DNA from 2 places in the Pseudomonas sp. NPDC090752 genome. Region 1 is predicted to be linked to the other one. Evidence: riboswitches for the same ligand, from Rfam matches in the RefSeq annotation. Region 1 holds a riboswitch; the other holds the start of a gene.
What was found. Region 1 has a riboswitch for thiamine pyrophosphate ahead of thiC (phosphomethylpyrimidine synthase ThiC). Riboswitches for the same ligand answer to the same signal wherever they lie in the genome.
Positions count from the first base shown of each region.

Region 2: linked by a shared signal. The riboswitch ahead of ACZ6YA_RS10220 (TenA family protein) and the one ahead of thiC (phosphomethylpyrimidine synthase ThiC) in region 1 are both predicted to bind thiamine pyrophosphate.

Region 1 is NZ_JBVJLI010000005.1:157,363-163,400, forward strand. It holds gene cytX (putative hydroxymethylpyrimidine transporter CytX) at 1-33, opposite strand, end outside; gene thiC (phosphomethylpyrimidine synthase ThiC) at 112-1,992, opposite strand; TPP riboswitch at 2,148-2,254, opposite strand; gene ACZ6YA_RS09475 (TolC family outer membrane protein) at 2,417-3,850, shown strand; gene waaA (lipid IV(A) 3-deoxy-D-manno-octulosonic acid transferase) at 3,968-5,239, opposite strand; gene ACZ6YA_RS09485 (DMT family transporter) at 5,420-5,752, shown strand; gene ACZ6YA_RS09490 (NAD(P)/FAD-dependent oxidoreductase) at 5,799-6,038, shown strand, end outside.
Region 2 is NZ_JBVJLI010000006.1:32,555-38,592, forward strand. It holds gene ACZ6YA_RS10215 (Ig-like domain-containing protein) at 1-3,203, opposite strand, end outside; TPP riboswitch at 3,441-3,554, shown strand; gene ACZ6YA_RS10220 (TenA family protein) at 3,633-4,280, shown strand; gene tenA (thiaminase II) at 4,283-4,942, shown strand; gene ACZ6YA_RS10230 (TolC family outer membrane protein) at 5,119-6,038, opposite strand, start outside.

The DNA.
Region 1 (6,038 bases):
GTGGTCGGGGGAGAAGTGGCTGGGGGTTGTCATTGTGCTTATCGCCGCAAATGTTGGGATAGATACCGGTCCCTCTGTGGGAGCAAGCTCCCACCGAGGCAGTGGAGTGCCTTACACCTTGTGATACAGCTGGCTGCCTTCCTGGCGGAACCGCTCGGCCTGCTCACGCATGCCTTGCTCGACGGACACGTCCACCGTCTCGATCCTGGCGGCGTATTCACGCACTTCCTGGGTGATCTTCATCGAGCAGAACTTCGGCCCGCACATCGAGCAGAAGTGCGCGACCTTGGCCGATTCCTTCGGCAGTGTCTCGTCGTGGAAAGCGCGTGCGGTGTCAGGGTCCAGGCCAAGGTTGAACTGGTCTTCCCAACGGAACTCGAAACGCGCCTTGGACAAGGCGTTGTCACGGATCTGCGCGCCGGGGTGGCCCTTGGCAAGGTCGGCGGCGTGCGCGGCGATCTTGTAGGTGATGATGCCGGTCTTGACGTCATCCTTGTTCGGCAGGCCCAAGTGCTCTTTCGGCGTGACGTAGCAGAGCATGGCGCAACCGAACCAGCCGATCATCGCCGCGCCGATACCCGAGGTGATGTGGTCGTAACCGGGGGCGATGTCGGTGGTCAGCGGGCCGAGGGTGTAGAACGGCGCCTCGTCGCAGCACTCCAGCTGCTTGTCCATGTTCTCCTTGATCAGCTGCATCGGCACATGGCCCGGGCCTTCGATCATGCACTGAACGTCGTGCTTCCAGGCGATCTTGGTCAGCTCGCCGAGGGTTTCCAGTTCGCCGAACTGCGCCGCATCGTTGGCGTCGGCGATCGAACCGGGGCGCAGGCCGTCACCCAGCGAGAAGCTGACGTCGTAGGCCTTCATGATTTCGCAGATCTCGTCGAAATGCGTGTACAGGAAGTTTTCCTTGTGGTGCGCCAGGCACCATTTGGCCATGATCGAGCCACCCCGGCTGACGATGCCGGTGACCCGTTTGGCGGTCAGCGGCACATAGCGCAGCAGCACACCGGCATGGATGGTGAAGTAGTCCACGCCCTGCTCGGCCTGCTCGATCAGGGTGTCGCGGAACAATTCCCAGGTCAGGTCCTCGGCCACGCCGTTGACCTTTTCCAGAGCCTGGTAGATCGGCACGGTGCCGATCGGTACCGGCGAGTTGCGGATGATCCACTCGCGGGTTTCGTGGATGTGCTTGCCGGTGGACAGGTCCATGACCGTATCCGAACCCCAGCGAATGCCCCAGGTCAGCTTGGCCACTTCTTCCTCAATCGAGGAGCCCAGGGCGCTGTTGCCGATATTGCCGTTGATCTTCACCAGGAAGTTGCGGCCGATGATCATCGGCTCCAGTTCCGTGTGATTGATGTTGGCCGGGATGATTGCGCGACCGCGGGCGATTTCCTCGCGCACGAACTCGGCGGTAATCTCTTTCGGGATGTTGGCGCCGAAGCTGTGGCCGGCGTGCTGCTGCTTGAGCAGGCCAGCGGCGCGGGCTTCCTGCAGCTTCATGTTCTCGCGGATGGCGACGTATTCCATCTCGGCAGTGATGATGCCCTGGCGGGCGTAGTGCATCTGCGAGACGTTGGCGCCGGCCTTGGCGCGGCGCGGGTTACGCACGTGGTTGAAGCGCAGCTTGGCAAGCTCGGCATCGTTCAGGCGCTGCTGGCCGAAGTTCGAGCTCAGGCCGCCCAGGCGCTCGGTGTCGCCACGCGCGTCGATCCAGGCCGAACGGACATCGGCCAGCCCTTTGCGTACGTCGATGATGACATTCGGGTCGGTGTACGGGCCGGAAGTGTCATACACCAGCACCGGGGCATTGCTTTCGCCGCCGAAATCGGTGGGGGTGTCGTGCAGGCTGATTTCGCGCATCGGCACGCGGATGTCCGGGCGCGAACCTTCGACATAGACCTTGCGCGAACGCGGGAACGGTTGCACGGACTGCTGATCGACTTGCGCCGACTCACTGAGGTTGATCGTTTTTTCTTGTTTGGTCATCACAGGCTCTCCAGACGGCTTCCAAGCGGGCGGAATGTCGGGGGTAAACCTGAAAGAGGCGGACGCACTCGTAGACGAGTGCAGTGCGAGGACGAGGTGCCATGAGCTGCAAGCAGCTGAGACATTCCCGGACCTTGCACAAGAGGCTCCCCGGGAAGGCGAGCAATCTTGTTCCCTACGCAGGCGCTAACCTGATCAGGTTCAACGGGATCCGCACCTATGCGATCTCAGCCTTTGCTTCAAGGCACCCCGACAAGAACATGCGCAGTCTAGACTGGAGTGGTCGGCAAAGCCAAGCGGGTAAATGGTAGCGATGATGAAAGGCGCACACGGCGATTGTTGCCAACCGCGCTCGGCCTTACACTGGCCCATCTTTCGATACTCAACAGTTCAGAAATTATAATTTCGTACAAGGATTGCCTCTATGCTGCGCAAACTCTCACTGGCGATAGCCGTGTCTTGTGCGTCCAACGGAGTGGTCTGGGCAGCGGATGTGCCCACAACAGTGAAAACCGACCTGGTCAGCGTCTACCAGGAAGCGGTCGACAACAACGCCGATCTTGCTGCCGCACGCGCCGATTATGGCGCTCGCCGCGAAGTGGTGCCCCAGGCCCGCGCAGGCCTGTTGCCGAACCTGTCGGCGGGTGCCGAGATGCAGAATACCCGCACCAAACTCGACGAACCGTCGATCACCTCCAACCGCAGCGGCAATTCCTGGAGCGCAACCTTGGCTCAGCCGGTGTTCCGTGCCGACCGCTGGTTCCAACTGCAGGCCGCTGAGGCGGTCAACGAGCAAGCGGCGCTGGAGCTGTCGGCCACCGAGCAGAACCTGATCCTGCAAACCGCGCAGAACTACTTCGCGGTACTGCGTGCCCAGGACAACCTGGCAGCGACCAAGGCCGAGGAAGCCGCCTTCAAGCGCCAACTCGACCAGTCCAACGAACGTTTTGACGTGGGCTTGTCGGATAAGACCGACGTGCTGCAGTCCCAGGCCAGCTATGACACCGCCCGCGCCAACAGGATCATCGCCGAGCGCCAGGTTCAGGATGCCTTCGAGGCGCTGGTGACCCTGACCAACCGCGAATACTCTTCGATTCAGGGTGTGGTCCATACCCTGCCGATCCAGGTGCCCACGCCCAACGATGCCAAGGCCTGGGTCGAGACCGCCGGCCGGCAGAACCTCAACCTGCTGGCGACCAATTACGCCGTCGATGCGGCCGAAGAAACCCTGCGCCAGCGCAAGGCCGGCCACGCCCCGACGCTGGATGCGGTGGCCAAGTACCAGAAAGGCGACAACGACAACCTGGGCTTCAGCAACCCCTCGCAACTGGGCGTGCGCTACAGCGGTGACGTCGAGCAGACCAGTATCGGCCTGCAGCTGAACATTCCGATCTACAGCGGCGGCCTGACCAGCTCGCAAGTGCGCGAGGCCTATCAACGCCTGAGCCAGAGCGAGCAGCAACGCGAGAGCCTGCGCCGTCAGGTGGTGGAAAACACGCGCAACTTGCACCGCGCGGTGAATACCGATGTGGAGCAGGTACAGGCGCGCAAGCAGTCGATCATTTCCAACCAGAGCGCGCTGGAAGCCACCGAAATCGGCTACCAGGTCGGCACCCGCAACATCGTCGACGTCCTCGACGCCCAGCGTCAGCTATACACCTCGGTGCGCGACTACAACAACAGCCGCTATGACTACATCCTCGACAACCTCAGCCTGAAACAAGCGGCCGGGACCTTGAGCCCGCAGGACCTGGTGGACCTCAAGCGGTATCTGAAAGCGGACTACAACCCGGACAAGGATTTCCTCCCGCCGGACCTGGCAGCGGCGGCGGCGAAGAACTTCGAGCGTAGGCCTTGAGATGGGCGGTGCGCCCTTCGCGGGGCAAGCCCGCTCCCACAGGTTCAGCGCAGACCTGCAGTTCTGCATCAATACCTGTGGGAGCGGGCTCGCCCCGCGAAGGGCGCACCACATTCCTCAGCGAATAAGGGCGCCCAGCCCATCCAGCAAGCGCTGCAAAGCCCCCTGATTGGCCCGCATCACCGCCCTGCCCGCCTCGCCCATGCGCTGCGCATCCTGCGGCAACTCCACCAACCGGCGCACCGCCTCGGCCAGCCCGTCGGCATCCTCCACCTGCTGCAACGCCCCCGCCTCGCGCAACATCGCGCTGATTTCAAGGAAGTTGAACACCTGTGGCCCCATGATCACCGGTAACGCCAGCGCCGCGGGTTCCAGCGGGTTGTGGCCACCGGTGGCGACCAGGCTGCCGCCGACGAAGGCGATATCGGCCAAGGCGTAGAGGAACAGCAACTCGCCCATGGTATCGCCGAGCAACACGCGGGTCTGGCCATCCACTGCACTGCCGGTAGAGCGGCGCACGGTGGCGAACTGTTCTGCGCACAAGGCATGCACTGCGTCGAACCGCTCGGGGTGACGTGGCACCAGGATCAGCAGCGCATCGCCGTGTGCCTGGAGCAATTGGCGATGCGCCTGCAGGATCAGCGCGTCTTCGCCCTCATGGGTACTGGCGGCAATCCACACCGGGCGCTGACTTGCGCCCCACTGCTCGCGCAGTGCCTGGGCGCGCGGCAGCAGTTGATCGTCGATTTTCAAGTCGAACTTGATCGAGCCCGTCACCTGCACGCACTCGGAACGCGCGCCGAGATCGCGAAAGCGCTGCGCCTCGGTCTCGGTCTGCACCGCGATCAGGCTCATCTCGGCGAGCATTGGTCGGGTCAGCTTGGCAAAGCGCGCATAGCCACGGGCGGAACGCTCTGACAACCGGGCGTTGGCCAAGGCCACCGGGATACCACGCTTGGCACACTGGTGAATATGGTTGGGCCACAGCTCGGTTTCCATGATGATGCCCAGCTTGGGCTTTACATGATCGAGAAAACGCCCCGCCGCCCACGGCAGGTCGTAGGGCAGGTAGCAATGCTGGATGCGTGGTTCATCGGCGAACAGGGCCTGAATGCGCTCGGAACCGGTCGGGGTCATGCAGGTAAGCGTGATCGGCAGGTCCGGATAGGCCTTGAGCAGCGCGCGCACCATGGGGGCGGCGGCGATGCTTTCACCGACTGAGACGGCATGCACCCAGACGCCGCCCTGCTGCATGGCTGGCAGGTTAAGGGCAAAGCGCTCGCCGATGCGCTGGCCGTAAGCCGGCGCCTTGCGCGCACGCAGGTACAGGCGCAGCGCAACCAGTGGCAGGCCCAGGTGAAACAGCAGGGTATAGAGAGTTCTATTCATGGCGGCGAAGTTTACAGGATGGACTGGCCCGAACCAGATGTAGGAATGGATTCATCCGCGATGCGCCGCACGGGCGGCGCTCGATCTCAAAGGCGCTAAAAACTTCAAGACGGTCGCCTGCCACCCTCCCCGCCCCCACAAATCCCTTAGAATGCCCGACCAGCAACCGGAGAATCCCCAATGAACGCCTACACCTACCTCGCCATCGCCATCTGTGCCGAAGTCGTCGCCACCGCCTCCATGAAAGCGGTCAAGGGCTTCAGCACGCCGCTGCCCCTGTTGCTGATGGTGGTCGGCTACGCGATCGCGTTCTGGATGCTGACCCTGGTGGTGCGTAGCATTCCAGTAGGGATCGCCTATGCCATCTGGTCGGGCCTGGGGATTGTGCTGATCAGCATCGCGGCCTTGGTGATCTATGGGCAGAAGCTGGACGTGCCAGCCATGCTGGGCATGGCGATGATCGTCGGTGGAGTGGTGGTGATTCAGCTGTTCTCGAAAACTGCCGGGCATTGATGCGGGCTGTATACTTGCCAGCTGTCCCAGTCTTCGAGGTACCGCCATGCCAACCGCCATTTCCACTGACGTGCTGATCGTCGGCGCCGGGGTCGCAGGCCTGTGGCTGAACGCCCGCCTGCGCCGCCTGGGTTATTCGACAGTGCTGGTGGAACGCGCCAGCCTGGGTGGCGAGCAGACCATCAAGTCCCAGGGCATTATCCATGGCGGTACCAAATACGCCCTGCACGGCGCCCTGACCGGTGCCTCGGAAGCCATTGCCGACATGCCGCGGCGCTGGCGCGAA
Region 2 (6,038 bases), on a different contig from region 1:
CCGGTGGCCACCGATGTCGTGCCAGACACGTCCCAGGTGTAGCGGTTGTTGCTGCGCAACTGCACCGAGGCGCTGCTGACCTGGATCTCATCCATGGCCACCGCCGGGCCGACCGCAATGCTCACCGTGGCCGGCGCCAACGACTCGGCACCTTTGGCATCACGCGCCGAGTAATTGAAGCTGGCAGTGAAGGGCGTGGGCACCGTGGTTGGCGGGGTATAGGTGATGGTGGTGCCATCGGTGCTGGTCGAGCCCTGACCCGAGTCCGGTTGGCTCAGGCTCTTCACGGTCAGCGGCAGGTTGCCCTCCGGATCGGTGTCATTGGCCAGCACATTGAGCACGATCGGTTTACCTGCCGTGGTGGCTGCACTGTCATTCACAGCTACCGGTGGTTTGTTGCTGGTGTCGTCGTCACCGCCATGTCCACTGGTGTTGCGGAAAGTTGGCAGGCCCACGGAAGCGACGTACTGCACACCATCCCAGCCCGGCAGCGGGGTCGGCATCACCTGGAACTGGCCTGGGTGCTCGATGTCCCAGCGCAGCAGCATCGAGGTGTCCTCATGCTGGGTGTTGTGGCAATGCTCTATGTAGGTCCCGGCGAACTCGCGGAAGCGGATGGCCATTTCCACTTCTTCGGAGGAGTCTACGTCCGGGCCGATGCGGTAGACGTCCTTGCGTGCCCATTTCTCCCATTCCGGCGGCGCCTTGCCGTCGCGGCTGAGCACCACACCTTCTTCGAAGTGCACATGCACGGGGTGGCTCCAGCCGTTGCCGCCGTTCTTGATCTTCCACACTTCAAGTGTGCCGTCGCCACTGAAGCCGCCGTCGGTGGCCTCGTTCGTCAGTTGCGCGGCAGCGGTAATGCGCCGCGGGTCCATGCTGTAACCGAAGCCGCCGTCGGTCTTGATGGTCCAGGGCGCCGTGTCGGTGCCATCGGAGCGGCCGAAGATGAACTCACGATGGCGGGCAGCTTTGATCTTGTCCTTGTCGGCCTGGGCGGTGCGGTCGATGGTCAGCGGGATCATCTTCAGGCCTTCGGCCTTGCCAGGTTTGGCCGGCTCGTAGGCGGTCGGGTCCATGCTCACGTCCTGGCCGCTATAAGGCTGCACCAGCAACTGCATGAACTTGCCCACCACCGGGTCGCCCCTGTCCCATTCCGGGCCCTTGCTGGTCTGCTTGATGACCGCCTTGTACTTCTCCGACATCACATCGGCCAGCGAGATCGCCTGTTTCGGGCCTTTGCCGGTGTCGTGCTCCATCAAGTTGACGAAGTACAGCTTGTCGCCGGCTTTGATGCCGTTCTTGGCGAAGTTGATGATGATGTCGTAGCGCTCGGCAATGCCCTGCAGCGGCAGGATGGCGTTGTTGTCCTGCAGGTCGCCGTCGCCGTTGAGGTCCAGGGTGCCATCGAACGGCACCGCGTGCTCCATGATGTTGCCGTCGTTGGCGACCATGTGGAACGGCACCCGAGCGTAGGACAGATTGGAGCCGGCTGGCCCCTTGAGTTCGCCACTGTTGCCCGCAATTTCACGCACCACGGCAAACTTGAAGTAGCGCGACACCGAGCCGTTGAGAATGCGGAAGCGATAAGCGCGTGCACGCACCTTGAGCTTGGGTTGGTACTGCCAGTTGACCAGTATCTGGTCCCCGAGGAAGCCGTCGGTGTTGAACGGGTTGAACCACAGTTGGCCGTTCTGATCCCAGGCCTTGTCGGCGATCACCAGGTTGACGTCGTAGTCGCGGTTGCCCCAGGGCATGCCGCTGCCGCTCGGCAAGCGCAGGTTGACGCCGTCCTGCAGCGCTTCGTTGCCACGGTCCAGGGCGCTGTAGTAGTTCATCATCACGGCGTTGCCTTTGTAGACGTTCTGCGCCGTGAAATCGAGCATATGGTCGTGGAACCAGTGGGTGCTCATGGTTTCGCGCCAGTCACCGCGAATCTTGATGCTGCCGTTCTGGCAGGTCTTCAGGCCTGGCGACGCATCGTTGACGAACAGGGTTTCGCCGGGCGAGCAGGGGAACGCTGCGCGTGGGTCCTGGGCGCGGGTATTGATTGTGTCATAGCCGGCCAGCTGGATTGGCCAGCGGTAATCGTAGTACTGGCCGGGGAAGAAGTAGGCGTTGGCGAATCCATCGCTTTCTGCCGGGGAGTGGCCGTTGTGCTCGTGGGTCGAGATGGTGTGCAGGCCGAAACCGCCGTTGGCCGCCGGGTCGATCGGCAGCGCGTTGTAATGGCGCATCAGCACTGGCTGGCCGTAGCGCACCATCAGCAGTTTTACTGGGAAGGTGCCATCGAAGGTCCACAACGACTTGTGGTTCTGCAGCGGCATGTTCGGGTGAAAGCGCGTGTCGATGCCCTTGGTGGTGCCCAGGGTGGTGGGGATGTCGGAGGTCTGGTAATACAACCCGCCCGGGGCGAACTCGCCCACGGCATAGTTGTGCAACTGCTTGCGGTCACGCAGCCCCTGGTTGATGCGTGCGCCCGCCTGGGCGGTCTTGAACGCAGCCTGGGGGTAGAACTCGTTCCAGCGCTGGTGCGACCAACCCTTTCCTGGTGGCCGGCCTTCCGCTGGCGAGCCGACCGAGTTGCGGTTGAGGAACATCTCGATCTGCGCCTTCCACGGGTTGCGGTCGAGCACGTTGGAATACTGGGTAGGAAATGGGAACAGCCCGGGCTGCTTGAGGAAAGCTTCCAGGGCGTTGCCGTTGGGGCTGCTGCGGGCAACGATGTCCGGGTCTTGCGCTGGAGAAGCGCCCAGCGTCGGGACGGGGAAGGTCAAGCTTGGCGGCGGCAGGCTCGGGTCGAGTTTTTCCGGGCCGAATTCTTCGAACAGCAGCAATTGCTGGGTGAAGGGTTGCGCGCCGAACAGCGGGCTGGGTTTGCCATTGGTAGGGTAGTTGCGTGAAGTCTGCAGGGCCGGTGGCAGCACGTTGTCGACGCGGTTGCTGGCCCGATCCCCGTACACCCCGTCCTTGAGCTCCAGCGAGCCCTGGTTCGCTTCGGGCAGGTTGAACAGGTTGAGTAGCGCCGGGTTCGGGTCGGCCGGTTGATCGTCATAGTGTGACGGGTCCGTCGGCGGTGGCTGGCTGACGTCATCCAGGGAAGAAGCCATCACGCTGAGCTGGCCGAGGCTGAGCATCAGCGCGGTGACGGCGGTCAGTTTGAATGCGTTCAGGCTGGGGTGGATCACGGCAGTTGTTTTCATCGCCTTATGCCTCGGTCACAGAAATGGCTTGGGGCCATCAATGGCGTATTGCCTCGTTTTGATGGCCGGAGCAACGGCTGTGCCAAGTAATGTTTTGTTAAACAAAACCTTGAAGGAACTGATGCGGACTAAATATTGTCGCGTCAAAAATGGGGACAGGCCCCCAGAAGCGGGCCCTGGGGCCCCATTACTGGTGAACGGCTCCGTGACAAATGCCGCTCGGGTGCTGTATACCTGCACCCCACCAAGGGGAGTCCGGCAACGGGCTGAGAGACCGCTGGCATTGCAGCGCGGTGACCCTTAGAACCTGATCCGGATCATGCCGGCGAAGGGATGGGACTGCCGACCTGCCTTTTTGCCGGCCTCACTGCGAGGCCGCTCCATGCCCCAACGCAACGGTCTCGCTGTCACCCAATGGAGGGCAGCACCATGAGCGAACGCTTCACCGAAACCTTGCGCCGCCAGAGCGAACCGACCTGGTCGGCTGCCGTCGGCCACCGCTTCGTCACCGAGCTTTGCGACGGCAGTGTGGCCGACCCGATCATGGTCCGCTACCTAGTCCAGGACCACCGTTTTCTCGACAGCTTCCTGACGTTGCTGGGCGCAGCGATCGCCACTGCCGACACCTTCGAGGCTCGCTTACGCTTCGGCCGCTTCGCCGGGATGATTTCCAGCGATGAAAACACCTATTTCCTGCGCGCCTTCGAAGCACTGGACGTCAGCCCCGAGCAGCGTACAGAACCTGAGGACACGCTGCCCACCGCAGGCTTCAAGGCGATCATGCGCGAGGCGGCGGCCACCCGTTCGTATGCAGCGGCGCTGGCGGTATTGAACGTCGCCGAGGGTTTGTATCTGGACTGGGCGACCCGGGCCGCCAAACCGCTGCCAGGCAATTTCGTGCATGCCGAATGGATCACCCTCCACGACAACCCGGCGTTCGCGGAGTTCGTCGCCTTCCTGCAGGCCGAGCTCGACCGGGTAGGGCCGCAGGAAGCCGCCTTGAGCGGCGATTTCTATGCGCGCACCGTGGCCCTGGAGCTGGACTTCTTCGACGCCATCTACGACGAGGAGGCTTGAGCATGGATATCTTCGAGCGCCTGAAGGCTGCCACCGCAACGCAGTGGAACAGCTATGTGGACCACGATTTCGTCCGGCAGATGGGTGAGGGCACCTTGAGCGAGGAGGCCTTCCGAACCTACCTGGTGCAGGACTACCTGTTCCTCATCCAGTTCGCCCGCGCCTGGGCACTGGCCGCCTACAAGAGCCGCCTGCCAGCCGACATCCGTGCTGCCCAGGCCGGCCTGGCGGCGATCCTCGACGAGACCGAACTGCACCTGCGCTTGTGCGCCCGCTGGGGGCTGACGCAGGCCGATATCGAAGCGGCGCCGGAGCATCAGGCCACGGTCGCCTACACCCGCTATGTGCTCGATTGTGGCGCTGCGGGCGATTTGCTGGAGCTGCATGTGGCCTTGGCGCCGTGCGTGATCGGCTATGCCGAGATTGGCCGCACGCTGGCGGAGCGGATCGGTGATCTGAGCAGTCACCCGTATCGGGAATGGATAGGCGAATACGCCGGTGAAGGCTACCAGAGCGTCGCCGCAGCAGCGCGCAAACACCTCGATGAGCTGGCAGCGCGAAGCATGACCGAGCAGCGCTTCGTCGAGCTGGCGGCGATATTCGGCCAGGCTTCGCGGCTGGAGGCGGATTTTTGGCAGATGGGGTTGGATGGCGTGGCCTGAGCTGGTGTGAATACGGTACCTGTGGGAGCGGGCTTGCCCGCGAAGAAGGTTACTCGCTGCATGGCACGGGCTTCGCCCGTGTTCGCGGGCAAGCCCGCTCCCACACGGATCGCGCCGTTCAATGAATGCTGAGCAAGTCAGTTACCCCACAGAGGCCACGCAATCAGTTCCGGCGGTTAATTACTCACCATCAACTCCGGCCCCAGGTAGTGATTGACCAGGTCGATATCATCATCCCCCAGGCTGCCCACCGAGGACGCCAGGCGCAGCCGTGACATCAGGTAGCGCACCTTGGCCTCGAACAGATCATGCCGCGCCACGAACAGCAGTTCCTCGGCATTGAGCACATCCGAGTTGGTGCTGGTGCCGCCTTCCTTGAAGCCCTTGCGCGTCGACAGCAGCGAGCGCTCGTTGGAGGCCACGGCTTTTTCCAATGCCCGCACCCGCAGTGCGCCGCTCTGCACGCCACGGTACTCGCGGGTGGTGCCGGAAATCACTTCCTGGCGCGTGGCGTCGAGTTCGTCGAGGGCCTTGGAACTGTTGGCCGAGGCCTGACGTGTCAGGGCACTGACGCCGCCGCCGCTATAGAGCGGAATATTCAGCTCCAGGCCGATGGAACTGTAATGGTTGCGTTGGTTGAGTTCGGAGATCGACTGGCTCTCGCCGGCGGTATACCCCGCGACAAAGTCCAGCGTCGGGTAGTGGCCGGCGCGGGCGCGTTTCACTTCTTCTTCGGCCAGCGCGTAGCTGTGCCGGCGCGCATGGATCAATGGGCTGTCGGCCTGAGCCCTGACCAGCCAGTCCTGCAGGTTGCCTGGCAGCAGCGGCGGGGTATCGAAGGCCGGTTGCAGGGTTGTCAGTGAATCCGGCGTTTCACCAATGTATTCCGCAAGCTTGCGCCGGGTATTGACCAGATTGTCCTGCGCCTCGATCACTTCGGCTTCAGCCAGGTCGCGCCGGGCGGCCGACTCATCGATGTCGACGATGGTGCCGTCACCCAGCTCCATGCGCCGTCTGGCCGAGGCCAGTTGCTCTTCGAAGGCGGTCAGCTTGGACTTGGCCAAGGTGATGGTTTCGCTGGCCAGGAGCACGTCGA